DNA from 2 places in the Modestobacter sp. SYSU DS0657 genome. Region 2 is predicted to be linked to the other one. Evidence: predicted binding sites of a transcription regulator. Region 2 holds the regulator's gene; the other holds the start of a gene.
What was found. The regulator LexA, encoded in region 2, represses DNA repair genes until DNA is damaged. The targets are predictions, from matches to a motif close to TCGAACANNTGTTCGA.
Positions count from the first base shown of each region.

Region 1 (7,335 bases), on a different contig from region 2:
TCGACCCGGAGGACCCGGCCGTGGAGCGGTCGCCGGGGGAGCGGGGCGAGCTGCTGGTGCGCGGGCCGCAGGTGTTCGCCGGTTACTGGAACCGGCCGGAGGAGACCGCCGAGGTGCTGCTGCCCGGTGGCTGGCTGCGCACCGGCGACATCGTGGTGGCAGACGACGACGGCTTCGTCACCGTGGTCGACCGGATCAAGGAGCTGGTCATCACCGGCGGGTTCAACGTGCACCCCTCGGAGGTCGAGGAGGTGCTCAAGGCGGTGCCGGGGATCCGGGACGCCGCCGTGGTCGGCCTGCCCGGCCCCGACGGCGGCGAGGAGGTCGTGGCCGCCGTCGTGCTCGACGACCCCGACCTGGACCTCGACGCGGTGCGCGCCCGCGCCCGGGAGCAGCTGTCCGGCTACAAGGTGCCGCGGCGCCTGGTCCCGGTCGAGGACCTGCCCCGCTCGCAGATCGGCAAGGTGCTGCGCCGCCGGGTGCGCGACCAGCTGCTCGAGGGCTGACCGTCGTCGGGTGCGGGACCGCTGCTCACCGCTCGGACGGCTCCGTCTCGAGCTCCGGCTCGGCCGCGGGTTCCCGCAGCGCGCCGGCGATCGCGGTCGCGACGGCGAGCAGCACCGCGACCACGGTCAGCGCACGCAGCACCGACAGCTCGTGCCCCAGGAAGCCGATCAGCGGCGGGCCGGCCAGGAACGCGCAGTAGCCGATCGAGGCGACGACGCTGACCCGGGTCGCGGCGTGCGCCGGGTCGTCGGCGGCGGCGCTCATGCCGACCGGGAAGCCCAGCGAGGTGCCCGCCCCCCAGAGCAGCGCCCCGGCGAAGGCGGCGGCGGGGTTCGGGCCGAAGACGAACAGCAGCAGCCCGGCCACGGCCAGCCCGGCGAGCGCCCGCACCAGCGGCACCCGGCCGAACCGGTCCAGCAGCGGCGGGCCCACCCAGCGGGCCGCGGTCATCGCGGTGAGGAACAGCGCGAAGCCCAGCGTGCCCAGCGCCGGGCTGAGGCCGTAGCCGTCGATCAGCGCGATGCTGATCCAGTCGTTCGCCGTCCCCTCGGCGAAGGCGAAGGCGAGCACGAACAGCCCGATCAGCAGGGTGCGCGGCTCGCGCCACCGGGCGAGCACCCCGCCCTCGGCGGCCGGCCGTGCGCCGGCGGGGGTGTCCTCGACGTCGGCGACGAAGCCGCGGACCGCCGCGGGCACCACGGCGGCGACCACGGCGGCGACGCCGAGCAGGTGCACGGTGACCGACACGTCCAGCGCGACCATCGCCGCCCCACCCAGCGCGCCGACCACCGTGCCCAGGCTGAAGCCGGCGTGGAAGCGGCTCATCACCGCCTGGCCCAGGTGCCGTTCCACCACCGCACCCTGCACGTTCATGCCGACGTCCCAGGCGCCGTTCGCGAAGCCCATGAGGAACAGCCCCAGCACCAGGGGGAGCACGCCGACCAGCGGTGCCACGGCGACGACCACCAGCGCGACGGTGAGCAGCCCGGCCATCAGCGTCACGGTGCGCCGCGAGCCCAGCCGGGCGATCACCGGCCCGGACAGCGGCAGGGCGATCACCGACCCCGCGGCGATCGCGAGCAGCACCAGCCCGAGCGCGGCGGGGTCGAGGTCGAGCCGGGTGCGGACCTGCGGGATGCGGGCGGCCCAACTGGCGAAGGCGAAACCCGCGCCGATGAAGGCGAGGTAGGTCGCGCGGGTGGCGGTGCGCACCTGCGCGGGCGACGGGCCCGACGCGTCGGCGGCGGTGGTCATGCGTGCTCCTCGGGGGCGGGGTTCGACCGCACGACGCGGGCGACGATCTCGGTGGTCTGGGCGCGGTCGACCGGGGTGGTGGCCAGCACCTTGTGCATGACCAGCCCCTCGATCAGGGCGTCGACGCCGCGCGCGGTGACCGGGTCGACGAAGCGCTCCAGCACGCTGCGGCTGCGGCGCATCCAGGACTCGGTGACCGCGCGCAGCGACGGGTCGCGCAGCGCGGCCAGGTAGAGCTCGTAGGCCACCGCCCAGTCCCGGTCGTCGGCGCCGGCGTCGCCGTGCACCAGGTCGGTGACCGCCGCGACGACGTCGGCGGTGCTGCGCACCTGGTCGAAGTGCGCCTCGTAGACGACCGCCATCCGCTCGGCGTGCCGGGCGAACGCCTGGGCGATCACGTCGTCGAGGCCGGTGAAGTGGTAGGTCAGCGATCCCAGGGGCACGTCGGCGGCGGCGGCGATGAGCCGGTGCGTGGTGGACGCGACACCGTGCTCGGCGATGACGTCGAGGGCGGCGTCGACGATCCGGTCGGCGCGCTGCGGGTCGTGCCGGCGTGCCGGGCGCCCCTCCGCCTCCGCGCTCACCTGATCTCGCGGGCGACCCGGGCGGGGTTGCCGACCGCGACCACGTTCGCCGCCAGGTCCCGGGTGACCACGGCGCCGGCGCCCACCACGGTGTTCTCCCCGATGGTCACCCCCGGGCAGACGATGACGCCGCCGCCGAGCCAGACGTTGTCCGCGATGACGATGGGTGCCGAGCCCTCCCACTTGTCGCGGCGGGGGCCGGGCTCGACCGGGTGGGTGGCGGTGAGCAGCTGGACGTTCGGCCCGATCTGCACGTCGTCGCCGATGGTCACGCGGGCGACGTCGAGGACGACCAGGCCGAAGTTGGCGAAGGTGCGCGCCCCGACCGAGATGCGGTGGCCGTAGTCGCAGCGGAACGGCGGGCGCAGCTCGCTGCCGGGGCCGAACGCGGCCAGCAGCTGCTCGAGCACCTCGCGGCGGGCGGCGCCGTCGGTGGGGTCCATCGTGTTGTACCGGTGGGTGAGCTGCTGGGCGCGGGTGCTCTCGGCGGCCAGCTCCGGGTCGTCGGCGATGTAGAGGTCACCAGCGAGCATCCGCTCGCGCATGGTGCGCGCGTCGTCCATATGTACAAACGTACACACCGCCTTGTGATCCGGATCGGGGTGTCGCCCGGAGCCCGCTGGGCACCGGACCCGGCATGAGCGGAACGGACATCGGCCAGCTGCCCACCGGGGAGACCCGGCTCGTCGACGTCGGCCGGCTGCGCCTCAACGTCTGGACGGCGGGGGAGTCCGGGCCACCCGTCCTGCTGGTGCACGGCATCCCCACGAACCACCGGTTGTGGGAGGACGTCGTCCCGTCGGTCGCCGCCCGGGCGCGGGTGTTCGCCGTCGACATGCTCGGCTACGGCGAGTCGGTGGCCCCGGACGGGCACCCGGTGGACCTGGCCACCCAGGCGTCGCTGCTGCTGGGGCTGCTCGACGCCCTGGAGCTGGACCGGGTGGTCGTCGTCGGGCACGACCTGGGCGGCGGCGTGGCCCAGATCCTCACCACCATCGCGCCCGACCGGGTCGCCGGGCTGGGCGTCGTCGACGGCGTGAGCTACGACGGGTGGCCGGTGCCGCTGGTGCGCGCGATGAAGGCCGCCTGGCCGCTGGTGCGGCAGCTGCCGCCCCCGGCCGTGGCCGCAGCGCTGCGCCCGGCGCTGCGGACGTTGTTCGCCGACCAGGACCGCGCCGGGGTGTTCATCGACCGCTTCGTGGCCCCATGGGCGCGCCCCGGTGGCCCGCGGCTGCTGGCCCGGCACCTGCGGTCGCTGGACTCGGTCTACACCCAGACGGTGGCGCCCTTCCTGCCGCGGCTCACCGTGCCCGCCGAGGTGGTGTGGGGCCGGCTGGACCACCAGATGAAGCCCCGCTACGGGCAGCGGCTGGCCGACGACCTGCCCGACGCCCGGCTCACCTGGGTGGACGGCGCGAGCCACTTCGTGCCCGCCGACCGTCCCGACGTCGTCGCCGAGGCCGTCGGACGGCTGCTCGACCGCGCATGAGCCGCAGCCCGGGCGAGGTCTCCCGCAGGCAGGTGCTCGCCCTGGCCGGTGGGCTCGTGCTCGCCGGCTGCGGTGGGCAGGTGGTCACCTCGCGGGGCGGCGGCGGTGGGGACGACGACGCGGCGACCCTGACCGCGCGGCCGGGGGAGCCGTCGGCCGGCCCGGCGTCGGACGGCACCCGCCCGCTGGGCCTGGAGCGAGACCGCGACGCGCTGCTGCACGTGCCACCCGAGCTGGACCCGCAGCGGCCGGCACCGCTGGTGGTCTCGCTGCACGGCGCGGGCGGCGACGCCGCGGGCGGCATCGGCCTGCTCCAGGGGCTGGCCGACGAGCGCGGCCTGGTGCTGCTGGCCCCGGCCTCGCGCGGCTCCACCTGGGACGCAGTCCGTGGCGGGTACGGGGCCGACGTCGCCGTCATCGACCGGGCCCTGGGCGAGGTCTTCTCGCTGCTGCCCGTCGATCCCGAGCGGGTCGCGGTCGCCGGGTTCTCCGACGGCGCCAGCTACGCGCTCGGGCTGGGCCTGGCCAACGGGGAGCTGTTCGGCCACGTCCTCGCCTTCTCGCCCGGTTTCGTACCGAGCGGTCCCCGCTCCGGGCAGCCGGCGGTGTTCGTCTCGCACGGCACCGCCGACGAGGTGCTCCCGATCGCCCGGACCAGCCGGGACCTCGTCCCGGACCTGCGGGACGACGGGTACGACGTCACCTACCGGGAGTTCGACGGACCGCACACGGTGCCCCCGGACATCGCGCGGGAGGCGGTCGACTGGCTCGGCTGGTGACCGGACTGGCCGTTGTTCGCTCCCGAGCCTGGTGTGCATCGGCTCAGCCACGAGGCTGCCGCTCTGATCTGCCGGCGAAACTGTCGTACTTCGTACGTATGTTCGGGTCATGTCGCGGAGGTCGGGGTCGAGCACGATCGAGGGGCTGGTCGTCGACTGGGTGCTCGATCACCCGGTCGAGCCTTCGCGGTTGCCCGCTCCCTGGCTGACCGATGACGAGCTGGCCGACGAGCTGCAGCGGGTGCAGCAGCGCCGCGCCCGGGACGCCGCCTACGAGGCGGAGCTGATCCTGGCGCTGGCCGGGCAGCGGCCGGCCTCGGATGATCCGGCGCCGGATCACCCGGGTGCGCGGCGGGCAGGCTGGACTCGGCAGCCGGCCGAGGGTGAGATCAGTGAGTTCTTCACCGCGGAGCTGGCCACGGTGCTCAACGTCGGCCGCCCCACTGCCGCGAACCGGCTCACGCGGGCGTTGACCTGGCAGCGGAAGCTCCCGGCGACCTTCGCCGCGCTCAAGGCCGGGACGCTGGACGAGCGCCGCGTGCAGCAGCTGGCCGACGCGCTGCAGCACACCAACGCCGACGTCGCCGCCCGCGTCGAGGAGCAGCTCCTCGGGGAGGCGACCGACCTGTCGGTCACCGGGCTGGGGAAGCGCGCCACCGAGCTGATGCTGCGCTTCGACGCCGCCGCCGACGAGGCCCGGGGCGAGGCGGAGAAGACCGCCGACGTGCACCTGTACCCGTCATCGTCGGATGGACGGTCGGTGCTGGCCGCGGACCTGCCCGCCGACGAGGCCGCCGAGTGCCATGACCTGCTCGACCAGCTCGCGCGGATGCTCGAGGCCGACGGGGACGACCGGCCCATCGGCCAGCTGCGCACCCAGGTGCTGTCGGCCCTGATCCGCCGGCCCGCCGACCACGGCCTCCCGGCCGTGGCGGCGAACCTGACCGTCACCGCGGCGCTGGCGGCGTTGGAGGGCGGCAGCACCGAGCCAGGTGAGGTGAACGGACTGCCGATCACCGCCGCCCACCTGCGCGACCTGCTCACCCGAGTCGGCGCCCTCGGCCTGACCGCCCCCGACGGCGGCACGCTCACCTTCGCGGTCACCGGTCCGGACGGGGAGCTGCTGGCCACGCTCACCCCCGCCGAACTCACCCGGCTGGCCAGACGCGGCTGCCCGAAGCACCCCGACCCCGGGGAGGCCGGCCGCGATGGCGATGGCGAGGGCGATGGCGAGGGCGATGGCGATGGCGATGGCGATGGCGATGGCAGCGCACCGTGCTCCTGCCCGCTGCTGGGTCCGCCACCACCCACCGACCGGTACCGGCCGACCGAGCGGCAGCGGGTGTTCGTCACCACCCGCGACCGGCGTTGCCGGTTCCCCAACTGCGGCCAACGCGTGGGCTGGGCCGACCTCGACCACGTGATCACCCACGCCTGCGGCGGGGCCACCGACTGCACCAACCTCTGCTGCCTGTGCCGCTCCCACCACCGGCTCAAGACCCACGCCTCCGGCTGGCAGTTCCGGATGACCCCCGACGGCACGTTGCAGGTGACCACCCCGAGCGGGGTCGCCCGCACCACCCGACCACCGGGCCTCCGACCACCGGAACCCGAGCCGCCATCAACCGGGTCGGTCACCGGACCACCACCGGCGGAACCCGGACCCCCACTGGCCCAGGATCCGCCGCCCTTCTGAGTCGACACCTGGAGACGTCGCCGTGCCGACATGCCGATCTGATGACGTGCAAGCACGTCGTGGTGACGGCACGTCTCCCCGTCGACATGTCTCCCCGTGGACATGTCTCCCCGTGGACATGTCTCCCCGTCGACACAAGGGGGGCGGGGAGGCTTTGGACGGGGCTGGGGGCTCGGACCGCGTGGGGATGCGTTGGACGGGCACGCGGGCGGTGCAGCCGGCGGGTGGCTCAGGCGACGGCGACCTCGACGAGGTCCTCCCGCCGCCGCACCGGGTAGACCGGGACGGACACCGCAGGGTCGTCCAGGCACTGCCCGGTGCGCAGGTCGAACACCTGCTTGTACATCGGCGAGGCGACCGTCGGGGCGTCGCTGCGGGTGCCCACGAGGCCGCGGGCCAGCACGTGCGCGCCGCTGAACGGATCCCGGTGGCCGATCGCGTGCAGGCTGCCGTCGAACAGCCGGAAGACGGCCACCTGCACACCGTCGACCAGGGCCGCGACCCCGCGCTCGGGGAGCAGGTCGTCGAACGCGCAAACGGTCGTCCAGCCGGTCGCAGTCGCAGTCGCAGTGGCGGTCGTGGCCGCAACGGGACGCTCGAGGCTCGCGGTCATCGGGAGAACACCTCCAGGCGGGGGCCGGCGACGAGCACGGCACCGGGTCGGTCGGCATCGGCACGGTCGGCATCGGTCACCGGCCGCGGCTGCCCGCGCTCGACCACGTAGGCCAGCGACGGGTCGGGGGAGTCGGGTGCGTTGACGAACGCGGCGAACCGGCGCAGCTTCTCCGGGTCCTCCAGCGTCGCCCGCCACTCGTCGGTGTATCCGTCCACGTGCGCGGCCATCGCGGCGTCGAGGTCGGCGGCGATCCCGAGGGAGTCCTCCAGCACCACGGCGCGCACGTGCTCCAGCCCGCCCTCGATCTCCTCCAGCCAGGGCGCGGTGCGCTGCAGCCGGTCGGCGGTGCGCACGTAGTAGACGAGGAACCGGTCGATGGTGCGCACCAGCGTCTCGGTGTCCAGGTCCTC
Region 1 covers NZ_JBJHAG010000007.1:137,771-145,105, reverse strand. Annotated here, with positions in the region: gene ACI79A_RS07085 (long-chain-fatty-acid--CoA ligase) at 1-506, shown strand, start outside; gene ACI79A_RS07080 (MFS transporter) at 532-1,761, opposite strand; gene ACI79A_RS07075 (TetR/AcrR family transcriptional regulator) at 1,758-2,345, opposite strand; gene ACI79A_RS07070 (sugar O-acetyltransferase) at 2,342-2,908, opposite strand; gene ACI79A_RS07065 (alpha/beta fold hydrolase) at 2,983-3,834, shown strand; gene ACI79A_RS07060 (alpha/beta hydrolase) at 3,831-4,613, shown strand; gene ACI79A_RS07055 (DUF222 domain-containing protein) at 4,723-6,309, shown strand; gene nirD (nitrite reductase small subunit NirD) at 6,539-6,922, opposite strand; gene nirB (nitrite reductase large subunit NirB) at 6,919-7,335, opposite strand, start outside.
Region 1: the regulator LexA is predicted to act here: its motif matches at 4,704-4,719, upstream of ACI79A_RS07055 (DUF222 domain-containing protein).

Region 2 (7,335 bases):
CCGGGCCCCGGCGACGGGCCCGCCGCACCTCATCAGGGCAGCTCGAGCACCTGACCGGGCTGCAGCACGACGTCCTGGAGGTCGTTGCGATCGAGGATCGCGTCGACCACCGCGCGCCGGTCCTCGTCCGGCGCCAGGTCGCCGGCGATCGACCAGAGCGTGTCGCCGGGCTGGACCACCACCGTGCCGGCGCCGGCCAACTGCAGCGCGGGCTCCCCGTCGGCGACCACCGCGAGCGTGCCCACCGCCACCCCCAGGCCGACCGCCACCGACAGCGCCGCCACCGCGCGCCGGCCGCGGCGGGTGAGTCGCAGCGGCAGCTCCGCCCACTCCCCGGCCGACGGGCACGGAGCGACGGCTCGGGGCGGGCCGCAGTCGCCACCGCGGACGGGCCGCGCGACCGCGCCCCCCGGTGAGGACATCGGCCGCCCACCAGGACGCACCTGCGAGCGGCGGGCCGGGCGGGGCCCGACCCGGCCAGCGGACCCCGCCCGGGCGGTCGGCGCCGGCGAGACCAGCCGGAGCGGCGGGCGGAGCGGGGCGACGGTGGTGTCCGGGTACTCGGCGATGACCATCGGTGCACTCCTCACAGCAGGCACCCTCGGGTGCGACCTCGAACGCCTGTTCGATTCGAACGTCTGTGCGATGTCTACCGCACGGCACCGACAGGAGTGCACCGACACGGCGCGTGTTCGAACACGTGTTTGAACACCCGCCGTCGAGCCGCTACCGTGCGCAGGGAGACCACGACGGCGTCCCACCCCGCCCCGGCAGGCGGGATGCCACCGGGCAGCTGCGCGCGCAGCCGGACGAGGAGGACACATGGCGGTCGACGGCCGGACGGCGGACGAGCGCAAGGGGTCGAGCCGACGCAGGCGCCCGGCCGGGCAGGCGGCGGAGCCCGCAGCGGACACCGGGGGTGCGGCCGTGCGCGAGTTCCCCGACCGCGGCGAGGCCGGCGACGGGCTCACCCAGCGCCAGCGCCGGGTGCTGGAGGTCATCCGCGACTCCATCGAACGCCGGGGCTACCCGCCCTCGGTCCGCGAGATCGGCGAGGCCGTCGGCCTCTCCTCCGCCTCCTCGGTCGCCCACCAGCTCTCGGTGCTCCAGCGCAAGGGCTGGCTGCGCCGCGACCCCAACCGGCCGCGCGCACTGGACGTCCGGCTGCCGGGCGAGCAGGGCGTGACCGCCGGTGCCGACGCCTCGGCGGATGTGCTCGCCGCCGCCGGTGCGGGCAGTGGCGTCGACGAGGCGGGCGCCCCGGCACCCACCTACGTGCCCTTGGTGGGCCGCATCGCCGCCGGTGGCCCGGTGCTGGCGGAGCAGGCCGTCGAAGACGTCTTCCCGCTGCCGCGCGAACTGGTCGGCGAGGGCACGCTGTTCATGCTCAAGGTGACCGGTGACTCGATGGTCGAGGCCGCGATCTGCGACGGCGACTGGGTGGTGGTCCGCCAGCAGCCCACCGCCGAGAACGGCGAGATCGTCGCGGCGATGATCGACGGCGAGGCGACCGTGAAGACCTACAAGCGCCGCGACGGGCACGTGTGGCTGCTGCCGCACAACCCGGCCTACGCGCCGATCCCCGGCGACGACGCCACCGTCCTCGGCCGGGTCGTGACCGTGCTGCGCCGGGTCTGACGCCACCGTCGGCCGCCGGCCGGGTCATTCCCGCCGGCGGCCGGTCACTCCCGCCGGCGGCGGATCTTCCCGCCGATCCAGACGAACACGGTAGCCACCCCGGCCGCGATGATGCCGGCCGTCACCGGGGCGACGCCGGGAGCCGCGGTCACCAGCTCCCCGGTCGGTCCCGCACTGGGAGCCGGATCGATCGGGGTGCTCGTAGCCTGCTCAGCCGGCACCGGAACCAGGGTCACCGGCGCCGGCAGCCCCTCGCTGGTGACCAGCAGGTCGCGGTTGTTCGCCGCGAAGGTGATCGCCTCACCCTGCGGCGAGTCGGGGAGGGCGATCCGGCCCGGCGCGCCGGACAGCGCGCCGGGCACGTCGGAACCGGTCAGCGTCCAGACGTAGGCGTCGGTGTAGGTGCGCAGGGCGATGCGCTGCCCGTCCGCCGACACCGCGCCCCCGGTCACCAGCAGCTGCCCCGCGCGGCCGACCGGCCCGCCCGGCGTGCCGGTCAGGGTGAGGCCCAGCCCGACCACCCGGGTCATCGGCACCGTGGCCCCGTCGGCCAGCGGCGCATCCGGGCGGTACACGCCGGAGGCGCCGAGCACCTCCTTGGTCACCAGGTACGGCGTGCCGTCAGGCGCCAGCAGCAGTGCCTCGGCGTCGTGCGCCCCGTCCGGGTAGGTGAGCCGGGTGAGCGTGGTGCTGCCGTCGGGGCGCAGCCCGATCAGCGCGACGGTCTCCCGGGCGGCGTTGTTGTCCCCGATGTCGGCCAGCCAGACCGTGCCGTCCGCGGCCAGGGCGAGGTCCTCGGGGTCGTACGGGTCGACGCTCCCCGACCGCACCTCCGCGACGGCGCAGGAGGTGTCGAGGACGTAGACCTCCGCCCGGTCACCACCGTCGTTCATCGCCAGGAGCGTCTCCCCGGCGCTGGCCAGGCCGGAGATCTCCGGCAGCCGCGGGTCGGTGATGGTGCAGCGCGTGCTCGGCGCGGCTTCCTCGGCGAGCGCCGCCGATGGCGGCAGGACCGCGAGCAGGACCGCCGCGGGCAGGGCGAGGAGCGCCCCGTCCGCCAGGCAACGGCGGCCGGCGCGGCTACGCGTGCGGCCGGCCCACTCTGGCACGGACCCAGCGTGACACCACGACTGCGTCGAGTGCGTGAACCACGCCCAAGAGCACGATGCCGACGGCCGCTCCCACCACTGCATCGGTGACCCAGTGGAAGTTCAGCGCCACCATGGCCACTCCGGTGGCCACCGGCCCCAGCACGCTGAGCAGCCAGGCCGCCCGCTGCAGGCGGGGCTGCAGGCCGTACTGGACCACCTGCCAGCGGGCCACGCCCCACATCAGCACGGCGTTCGCCACGTGCCCGGACGGGAAGCTCTCCCCGCCCCGGTGGAAGTACGAGCCCGGATAGGCCGGGGCGGTGCGGCCGGTGCCCCACTTGAAGGCGTAGACCGCTGCCGTCAGCAGCGCGAGGGCCAGCAGCACGCGCACCAGCGGGGCCACCGTGCGCTGCCGCCAGAAGAGCCAGCCGACCAGACCGAACAGGACCAGCAGGATGGTGACCCGTCCGCCGGTCTGGGTGAACGCCCACACCGGCCAGTAGGCGGCGGAGTCGCGCAGCCCCCAGGAGCCGACCTGCTCGGAGACCGCCACGTCGAGCCGTTCCAGCCGGCCACCGGCGAGGAGGTCCACGGTGATGCCGGCCGCGACGAGCGCGGAGACCAGCGCCAGCCACCAGGGGGGCCGGCCGATGCTGACCACCCGCGGGGCTCGGGACGCGGGGTCACCGGCGGCGCTGCCGCTCACGCGCACCGCTCCGCTCGCCACGACGTCACGGTACCGGCACCGTGACCTCTCCGTGACCATCTCGGGACAGCACTGCGCGGCGCGACCGGACGAGGTCGCGCCGCGCAGTGGTCGAGCTGGCCACCGGCCCCGGCCGGCGAGTCCGCCGCCCGGGCACCCAGGCGGACGGCGCCACCGGCCGGGCGGTCAGGCGCCGGCGACGGGAGTGGTGAACTCGTCGAGCGCCGCGGCCAGGCCGTCGTCGACCCGTGCGCTGAGCCGGGTGCCGTCGGCCTCGTGCCGCTCCTCGAGCACCTCGCCGTCCCGGTGCACCCGGGCGACCAGGTCACCCCGGTCGTAGGGCAGAAGGACGTCGACGTCGACGTGCGGGTGCGGCAGCCGGGCGGCGACGACGTCGCGCAGCGCCTCGATCCCCTCACCGGTGCGCGCGGATACCCAGGCCGCCCCGGGCAGGGCCTGGCGCAGCGTGAGGACGTCCTCCTCGCTCATCGCGTCGACCTTGTTCACGACGATGAGCTCGGGCACCGCCGAGGCGTCGATCTCGGAGAGCACGGTGTGCACCGCGTTGATCTGCCCGATCGGGTCGGGGTCGGAGCCGTCGACGACGTGCAGCAGCAGGTCGGCGCCGGCCACCTCCTCCAGCGTCGAACGGAACGCGTCGACGAGCTGGTGCGGCAGGTGCCGAACGAACCCCACGGTGTCGGTGAGGGTGTACTCGCGCCCCTCCGGCGTCTGCGCGCGGCGGACCGTCGGGTCCAGCGTCGCGAACAGCGCGTCCTGCACCAGCACCCCGGCGTCGGTGAGCCGGTTGAGCAGGCTGGACTTGCCGGCGTTGGTGTACCCGGCGATCGCCACGCTCGGGACGGCGTTGCGCGACCGGCTCGAGCGCTGGGTCGCGCGCGCCGTCGCCATGCCGGCGATCTCCTTGCGCAGCTTGCTCACCCGCGCGCGGATCCGACGGCGGTCGGTCTCGATCTTCGTCTCACCGGGACCACGGGTACCGATGCCGCCACCGCCGGCGACGCGGCCACCGGCCTGCCGGCTCATCGACTCACCCCAGCCGCGCAGCCGCGGGATCATGTACTGCATCTGGGCGAGCTCGACCTGTGCCTTGCCCTCCCGGCTGGTGGCGTGCTGGGCGAAGATGTCCAGGATCAGCGCGGTCCGGTCGACCACCTTGACCTTGAGCACCTTCTCCAGCTGGTTGAGCTGGCCGGGGGTGAGCTCGCCGTCGAACACCACGGTGTCGGCGCCGGTGGCGGCGACGATGTCGCGGATCTCGGTGGCCTTGCCCGAGCCGACGTAGGTGGCCGGGTCGGGCTTGTCGCGGCGCTGGACCAGGGCCTCCAGCACCTCGGAGCCGGCCGTCTCGGCCAGCGCGGCGAGCTCGGCCAGCGAGCGCTGCGCGTCGACCGCGGTGCCCTCGGTCCAGACGCCCACCAGCACGACGCGCTCCAGGCGCAGCTGGCGGTACTCGACCTCGGTGACGTCGGTGAGCTCGGTGGAGAGACCGGCCACCCGCCGCAGGGCGCCGCGCTCCTCGAGCGCGTAGGAGCCGGTGGTGTCGTCCGGCTCGTCCCAGGCCCCGGCCGGTGCCGGGCGGGTGGTGGCGGGAGCGGTCGGAGCGCGGTCCTCGGCAGCGAGGGCGTCGCGGTCAGCAGCGGTGGTCATCGGGTCCAGCGTGGCACGCCCCTCGGTGCGGGGCGAGTGAGTTGTCGTCATCGACTGTGTCGTCATCGCCCGGTACAACACCTCAGGGCTCCGGATGCATCCCGAGGTAGACCGACCACCGCTCCCCCGCCGGGTCCGCCGGCCGGCGGGCGTACTCGTCCAGCAGCCCGTACAGCCGGCTGCGGAACTCCGCCGCCGAATCCGGGTCCAGCTGCAGCCCCAGCCGGGTGCTCTCCAGGTGCTCCTCGCCCACGGCGGCGACCTCCTGGAGGAAGGCCGCAAGCACCACGTCCGACCCCGGCGGCGCCGCGCCCGCGCCGTCCATCAACCAGCTCCTCCCGGTGGCCCGGTAGGGCACCTCCCGGGCGCCCCGGTTGCCGCGCCGCACCGGCTCGGCGCTGAGGAAGCCGGTGTCGACCAGGGTGCGCACGTGGTGCAGCACGGTGGCCGGGTTGCGGCCCAGCCGGGCCGCGATCTCCTTGTTCGTCAGCGCCTCGTGCAGGCAGAGCCGCAGGATCCGCAACCGGACGGCGGAGGCCAGCGCGCGGGCCTCGGCGTCGGTGGCCGGACGGCGCTCCCCGGAGATCCGCGCCGACTGCTCCCGCTCGCTCATCCGGCCAGCGTAGGACGTCGACCGCAGTGATTGACATCTCCCGATCACTGCCCCAGGCTCGCCCGGTGACCAGTGACCGCAGCCTGCTGAGGCACGCCGACTTCCGCAGGTTGTGGGCCGCGGAGACCGTCAGCCAGGTCGGCACCCAGGTCACCCTCCTCGCCCTGCCGGTGCTGGCGGTCTCGCTGCTGGACGCGACGCCGCTGCAGATGGGGTTCCTCACCGCGCTGGAGACCGCGGCCTTCCTGCTCATCGGCCTCCCCGCCGGCGCCTGGGTGGACCGGTGGCGGCGCAGGCGGGTGCTGGTGACCGCCGACCTGGTGCGGGCGGGAGTGCTGGGCACGCTGCCGCTGGCGTACCTGCTCGACGTGCTCTCCCTGGGCCAGCTGTTCGTCGTCGCCGCCCTCACCGGCACGGCCACGGTCTTCTTCGACGTCGCCTACCAGAGCTACCTGCCCGCACTCGTCGACCGCGACCAGCTCGTCGACGGCAACGGCAAGCTGGAGGCCAGCCGCGCGGTGGCCCAGGTCGCCGGGCCGGGTGTCACCGGAGTGCTGCTGCGGGTGATGGGCGCCCCGCTGCTGGTCGCGCTGGACGCGGCGTCGTTCCTGGTCTCGGCGCTCTTCCTGAGCCGCATCCGCCGGCCCGACGTGGTGCCCGACCAGGCCGGCCGCCGGTCGCTGCGCGCCGAGATCGGCGAGGGGCTGCGCTTCGTCGTCCGGCAGCCACTGCTGCGCCGGATCGTGGCCTGCACGGCGACGTCGAACCTCTTCTCCTCGATCACGACGACGCTGCTGGTGCTCTACGCACTGCGCGAGCTCGACCTGTCGGAGAGCACCCTGGGCCTGGTCTTCTCCGCCGGCGCGGTGGGCGGCCTGGTCGGCGCGGCGACCGCGGCGCGCTTCGCCCGGCGGGTGGGCGAGGGCCGGGCCATCCCGTTGTCGGTGCTGGCGATGCTGCCGTTCACCGCGCTCACCCCGCTGGCCGCCCTCGGGGCGCCCCTGGTGCTGCTGACGCTCGGCCAGCTGGGCTTCAGCTGGTCGGTCGTCGCCTACAACGTGACCCAGGTGAGCTTCCGGCAGCGGCTCTGCCCGCCGGTACTGCTCGGCCGGATGAACGCCTCCGTGCGGTTCATCGTGTTCGGCACCATGCCGCTGGGCGGCCTGCTCGGTGGCGCGCTCGGGACCTGGCTGGGGGTGCTGCCGACGCTGTGGATCGCGGCGGCCGGGCAGGTGCTCGCCGCCGGCTGGGTGGTGGCCAGCCCGCTGCTGCACCTGCGGGACCTCCCCGACGGGCACGACCGCACCGCCACCGGGTCCGTCGACGCCACCGCTCTCCCCGAGGCCCGGACGCCGACCGCGGGCGCCGACCCCGGACGGGCCGGCTGAGCAGCCGGCTGGTTGGCCGGGCGGTCGCCGGGTAGCCCGCCGGGGACCGCATCCGCACCGACCACCTGCACCAGGGAGGACGACGATGACCAGCCCGGACCAGGAACTCGACGACCCCGGCCGCGACCCCGTGGGCCTCAACCCGCCGCGCAACCCGTTGGGCGGCGCGGACCAGGACACCGGTCGCGGCGCGCCACGCGGCGTCGGCAACGTCGGGCCGGGCGACAA
Region 2 covers NZ_JBJHAG010000009.1:11,373-18,707, reverse strand. Annotated here, with positions in the region: gene ACI79A_RS07790 (LysM peptidoglycan-binding domain-containing protein) at 33-575, opposite strand; gene lexA (transcriptional repressor LexA) at 823-1,638, shown strand; gene ACI79A_RS07780 (hypothetical protein) at 1,683-2,747, opposite strand; gene ACI79A_RS07775 (phosphatase PAP2 family protein) at 2,719-3,456, opposite strand; gene hflX (GTPase HflX) at 3,622-5,106, opposite strand; gene ACI79A_RS07765 (helix-turn-helix domain-containing protein) at 5,189-5,719, opposite strand; gene ACI79A_RS07760 (MFS transporter) at 5,785-7,107, shown strand; gene ACI79A_RS07755 (hypothetical protein) at 7,193-7,335, shown strand, end outside.